2 regions of the Anaerosporomusa subterranea genome follow, and region 1 is predicted to be linked to the other one. Evidence: riboswitches for the same ligand, from Rfam matches in the RefSeq annotation. Region 1 holds a riboswitch; the other holds the start of a gene.

Region 1 (3,092 bases):
GCATTAGAGCGCCAATTTGGCAGCAAAGAGAACATTCTGGCCTATTTCGGTGGCACAGAGCCTGAGCATATGCTAGCTTGCTACCGCAGGGATATCAGCCAAGCTAAAGCGGCAGCAGCCAAATATATCGTGTTTCATGTCAGTCATAATGAACTGGATGAAATCTATACCTGGCGCTTTCGCGCCGACAGTCTGGCTGTGGTGGATGCGACCATCGAAATGGTCAACTCTATCGTTGGCGATATACCGCCTGACATGACGATACTGTTTGAAAACTTATGGTGGCCTGGTCTGACACTGCTCGAACCACGGCTTGTTGATCGCCTGCTTAGCCGGATTCGCCATCCGAAGGTTGGTATCATGCTAGACACCGGTCACTTGATGAATACCAATCCCGAATTGCAAGACGAGCGGCAGGGCGTAGAGTATATCCTTAGTGTACTAGGTAAGCTGGGCACACTGAGCAACTCGATCCAGGGAATTCACCTGCACCAGTCGCTTTCAGGCGCGTATGTTAAGCAAAGCCGCTGCCAGACCGCGCCGCCTGTTGACCTTGCGGCGTCAATGGCTCATATTATGCAGATTGATCAGCATAGGCCGTTTAGCGATTCCGCCGCCAAGCAGATACTCGAGCTTGTGGAGCCAGAGTATCTGGTGCACGAATTTATTGTGGCGTCACGGGAAGAACTGGTTGTGAATACAAATTTACAGCGGAAGGCGCTAAGATAGGAGAAAGGCGTCCCCGCAGGGACGCCATAGACTGTTGACAAACCTATTTTGCAGGGCGTTCAGAAAGGTCCAGATACTAGGCGGCCCCGCGGGCCCAGCAGTGACGCGTACGAAAGGGTACGCTAGCAATGGGTTCGCGGGGCCAACAACGTAGATGGGCCTTTATCAACGCCCTGAGGCGTCCCCGCAAGGACGCCATAGACTATACAGAGCTAACTGAAGAAGATCGCCGTGCTTCGCTCGCGATGATACGTAATGGGTTGTCAACGCGAGTGAAGCGTGGCGATCTTCTCTTTTGGAGTTGCCGACGCCCCGCTACCGAGATTTTTGGTTCTGCTGGTTAAACGCCAACAAATAAACAGATTGTCCGTATTTGGTTTGAAATTCTTTCTCAAAGGTTTGGATGGTATTCACTTGTTCGGCGGTGAGGCTGGAGAAACGCTCTTTTTCCATGGTTTTTAACCCCCTACAAATTTACTAAAAGCAATCCTTAGTATAACCGGTGAGGAGAAATCTATGCATTTTGACAAGTCTTGACTTTCGACTGAAGTTCTGATAATCTAAAAGGTAATTGATGGCACACTAACTGAATATGAGCTAGACAGGCGCCTGAAAAGGCTTAATAGGGAAGACCGGTGAGAATCCGGCGCGGTCCCGCCACTGTAATGGGGAGCAAACCCAATCATGCCACTGGGAGAATATCCTGGGAAGGCTGGGCGAGCTATGAACCAGAGCCAGGAGAACTGCCTGACTATATATCGCCGCTACGCCCACGAGCGATGGGTAGGGGATTTATGCGTTTATTGCGCAATTTTACATCCCGGCCTGCGGCTGGGATTTTTAATTTATAGTAGGAGTACGTTGGTGCAAAGCGGAATAATAAGCCCTCTGCGTGCCCTCCGCGAACTCTTCGTACTCTGCGGTTACGTACCAGTCTACTCCGTCACTCTGCGGTTAGCGCACTTCGTTTATCCAAGAAAGGTGGTTTTTTACATAATGGACTTTATTCATCAAGCCTTCTCCCTGTTTCAGAAAGGCGGACTAGTAATGGTGCCGCTTGCGTTTTGCTCGCTATTTGTTGCGACGATTATCGCTGAGCGGTATTGCTATTTTCGTGCTGAGACTAGTGATGTACCAGGTTTACTCAGTATGCTGACGGCACCCTTAGCCACGGGTGATTGGAATCAGGCAATTGCAGTTTGTCGTGAAGCACAAGGGTGTGCTGCCGCTGTTGCGCTAGCCGCACTGGAGCGTAAGAGCCGCGATATTCTGACTGTCGAAAAAGCGATGGAGGCTACTGCTTCGCTAAAAGCGTCCAAACTGCGCGACCGCTTGCAATATCTGGAGTTTGTCGTGACATTAGCACCGCTGCTGGGGCTCTTGGGCACGGTTGTCGGCATGATCCAGTCCTTCAGTGTCATGAATTTGCGTGAAGGCCAGCCATTTGCCATTACCGGCGGGGTAGGAGAGGCGTTGATCGCGACTGCTTCCGGCCTGTGTGTCGCCATTGTCGCTTTAATTGCCCATGCCTATTTTGCGCGTCAGTTGGATCGGCTGGTTACCGACATGGAAGAGACTGCCTATCATCTATTGAGCATGATCCGGGGTGAGTCGATTGAGACTGCGTAGTCTGCGGTTACAAAGTCAGCCCAAACTAATGATCATTCCGATGATCGATATTATCTTTTTCTTGCTGGTATTCTTTATGTTGAGCACATTGTATATGGTAGAACAGAGAGTGCTGCCGATTGCTCTGCCGCAGACGACAAGCGGCCAGCATGATATAACCAAGCAAGTGCCAATCACGATTACTGCCCAAGGCAAGATCCTGATTGACCAGGAAGAAATCCCGCTTGAGCTGTTTGGCAAACGCATCCAATCAGAGCTGGCTCGTCAGCCTGAGGCGCTATTCCTGCTTAGAGCTGATCGTCAGACAGAATACGGCCGAGTCATGGCTGTGTTGGATGAATTGAAACTCTCCGGCGTGCGGCGGATATCTGTCGCAACTGAAAGTAAGCCGAGGTGATGGCGATGCAACTGAGTTTTCGCCAGGCATTTATCGTTTCTCTAACCATACATTTGTTACTGGTGCCTGGCATGGGCTGGTTGGCAGGCGGCTGGTTGAAGTCAGAGCCTACGAGTCAACTGATCGAAATCGAGCTGGTGGCAGGTGGCTCGGGCCCGGGTTCTGGTTCAGGCATGGCGGCGACCGCTACTATGCCATTTAGCCAAGCCGCTCCGCCAAGCCCGCTGCCAACGTTGCCGGTACTGCCGTCTGAGCCTGAAACGGTGGCAGATGAGAATATTGCTGCTGCACCAGTCACATCGAGCGCAATCATCCCCCAGGCCCCGTCTGGTATCGA
Region 2 (3,092 bases), 550 kb from region 1:
AACGTGGGTCACCAGTGCAGAAAAAGCCTTTCAAACTTTGTTTGAAAGGCTTTTTTGCGACTATTGTAACTGTCACCTTGCGGTGCAAGGAGCGGAGCACTAGCGCGGCTAAGGACATACGTATTGTGTCGCTAGTGTATCGTTAGTGCCGCTTGTGTTCAGCATACTATCGATATGTCTCGGTTATCTAGGTTCTTCATAACTAGAAAGCAGTTGACTCAAGTACTGGTAATATGCTACCATATAAATTGTTAAAAATTATGACGGACATTTGACAATTTTATATATCGAGATAGGTGCCCCCTTATGGGGCTTAATAGGGAAGACCGGTGTAATGCCGGCGCGGTCCCGCCACTGTAATGAGGAGTAAACCCACATAATGCCACTGGGACGAACGTCTTGGGAAGGTTTGGGTGAGCGATGATTCAGAGCCAGGAGAACTGCCTATCTAACAGTCACCGTTGTACTGTGGCTACCCTAAAACTGTAAGTATTAGGGTTGATACGGTACTCACCCACGCGCGATGGGGAGGGGATTATTAGAGTGATCTATTTATCTATCCTTCCCGGCATGTATTGCCGGGATTTTTAGTTAGACAGGTTTCTTTCATAAAAATAGCCCTTCCTGTATAGCACAGGGAGGGCTATTTATTTGTCAAACAGTTTCTCGCTATTTTGGCTGGCGGGGAAATTAGCTATAACTAAATCCTTTTTGTCGTTGCGGCAGGTAAGCGCAACATGTCTCCAATGGAGACATTCCTTTTTCCAATACCATTTTTATAATAGATAAGACTTATACGATAGCAGGAGAAGAGGGTGATCATTTGTCAGACAAACAGGGGTTAATCATTGTTCATACAGGCAACGGCCCTGAACTGCATTTGGTCCTCACTGGGCGCGATGCAAGTCCATTGCTTATCGAAAAGGCCGACCTTGTTACAGAAATGAAAGAAGTCAAACATCCCTATCAAAAAGGAATTACAGCTCAAAAAGGGATCGAGTTTTAAGTAAAACTCCGCGTACTCTGTGGCTAACGTTTCTCGTTGTCTGCGGTTACGTTTCAAGAATAATTGCATATTGGGCGGAACAGGTGCCCGCAAGGGCTTAATAGGGAAGACCGGTGCAATGCCGGCACGGTCCCACCACTGTAATGGGGAGCAAACCCAAGATAGTATCGTGTTACACAGGATTAGGGTTGACACAGTACTTAGCCACTGGGACGAAAACTCCTGGGAAGGTTTGGGCGAGCGAAGATCCAGAGCCAGGATAACTGCCTGTTCCGTAACTACCTTTATACCTACGAGAGATGGGGAGGGTTTATTAGGTGATCTATCTATCATTCTAATCTTCTATCCTTCTCGGCATTTTTTACCGGGATTTTTATTTGGCCAGGCTCTTCTTATAAAATTACTACTTCAGAAGGGATGACTTTGTATGAAGAAAAAGAACATCTGGATGATTGGTCTCGCACTCACGCTTGGATTATTACCTCAACAGGCATTTGCCATGCACATAATGGAGGGATTTCTTCCGCCAAAATGGTGTATTGCTTGGGGTACCTTGACAATCCCGTTTATAGTAGCAGGGTTCTTCTCGATTCAAAAGACGGTTAATGAACATCCCAAAACAAAAATGCTGCTGGCAATGGCAGGGGCATTTGCATTTGTATTATCCGCGCTAAAGATCCCTTCTGTTACAGGAAGCTCTTCACATCTTACTGGTGTTGGGTTTGGAACTATTTTATTCGGACCCACGGCTATGGCTGTACTGGGATTGATAGTTCTACTATTTCAAACTATCTTGCTTGCACATGGTGGATTAACAACACTTGGAGCTAATGCTTTTTCCATGGCAGTTGTTGGACCTTTAGTTAGCTTTGCTACATATAAAATTATAAAAAAGGCAAAGGGACCACAGTGGCTTGCGGTTTTCCTTGCAGCAGCCCTTGGTGACTTGCTGACTTATGTGACTACATCTGTACAGCTTGCACTTGCCTTCCCGGCTGAAACAGGTGGTTTTGTAGCCTCCCTTATCAAGTTTATGGGGATATTTGCGATAACACAGATACCACTAGCTATCAGTGAAGGTATTCTGACGCTGATGATGTTTAATGCGATTGCAGCATATAGCAAAGATGAACTTAAATATTTAAGAATACTGTCAAAGGAGGCTTAGATATGTCTGAAGATGCTTTTAAACAAGATAAGAAAAATCATGTAATGATAAAAAATCTTATCCTGAGTGCAATTGTTATTGGCCTTACTGTTATACCACTTTCAATGCTAAGAGATGCTGAATTTGGTGGCTCTGATGATAAAGCCGAAGCTGCCATAACAGAAATCAATTCAAACTATACGGCCTGGTTCTCACCAATCTGGGAGCCGCCCAGCGCGGAAGTAGAAAGCTTGCTTTTCTCACTTCAGGCAGCTGTCGGATCAGGTATAATTTTCTATGGATTAGGATATATGCGAGGAAGGAAGAAGCAAGAAGACGCGACTAAGGAATGATGAATATAGACAAATATGCGTATATGTCAAAACTAAAACATACTGATCCTTTGCAGAAACTGATCTTTTCCGTTCTTACCCTTTGCGTATGCCTCTGGGCAGATTCTATTCAAGTATCTGCTTTGGTGCTGCTAATAATGGGATGGTGTACTGTCTATAAAGGCGGTACTCCATTGGTTTTATTTTTAAAGATGATGATGGCGCCAACTTCTTTTTTGGTCATAGGGGTATTGCCGATAGCTGTAAATCTTTCTTTGAATAAGGAAATTTTTCTTTTTTCTATTTCTATCTTTGGAGCGTATGCAGGCGTAACCCAGTCAAGCATTCAAACAGCAGCGCATCTGGTTGCTAAGGCTTTGGGAGCGGTAGCATGCCTGTATTATTTGTCGCTTAATACACCGATGGTGGATTTATTGGCTGTACTCCACAGACTGAAAATACCAACACTTTTTATTGAGTTAATGGGACTTATTTATCGGTTCATCTTTATACTTTTTGAGACTGCTGAAACGATGTTTACAGCTCAAAGCTCACGCTTGGGGTACACGAGTCTTGCTTCGTCATACCGCGCCCTTGCTGCACTTGC

The links. Region 1 has a riboswitch for cobalamin ahead of AXX12_RS09235 (MotA/TolQ/ExbB proton channel family protein). Riboswitches for the same ligand answer to the same signal wherever they lie in the genome.
Region 2: it holds a riboswitch for cobalamin, as region 1 does, so the genes downstream of both, AXX12_RS11775 (energy-coupling factor ABC transporter permease) here and AXX12_RS09235 (MotA/TolQ/ExbB proton channel family protein) in region 1, are expected to answer to the same signal.

What each region holds. Positions count from the first base shown of each region.
Region 1 is NZ_LSGP01000017.1:373,727-376,818, forward strand. It holds gene AXX12_RS09230 (TIM barrel protein) at 1-729, shown strand, start outside; gene AXX12_RS19300 (hypothetical protein) at 1,045-1,182, opposite strand; cobalamin riboswitch at 1,316-1,494, shown strand; gene AXX12_RS09235 (MotA/TolQ/ExbB proton channel family protein) at 1,726-2,358, shown strand; gene AXX12_RS09240 (ExbD/TolR family protein) at 2,345-2,755, shown strand; gene AXX12_RS09245 (energy transducer TonB) at 2,761-3,092, shown strand, end outside.
Region 2 is NZ_LSGP01000017.1:927,133-930,224, forward strand. It holds tRNA gene AXX12_RS11765 (tRNA-Lys) at 1-14, shown strand, start outside; cobalamin riboswitch at 278-462, shown strand; partial or broken gene AXX12_RS11770 (cob(I)yrinic acid a,c-diamide adenosyltransferase) at 875-1,006, shown strand; cobalamin riboswitch at 1,071-1,291, shown strand; gene AXX12_RS11775 (energy-coupling factor ABC transporter permease) at 1,434-2,174, shown strand; gene AXX12_RS11780 (energy-coupling factor ABC transporter substrate-binding protein) at 2,177-2,506, shown strand; gene cbiQ (cobalt ECF transporter T component CbiQ) at 2,503-3,092, shown strand, end outside.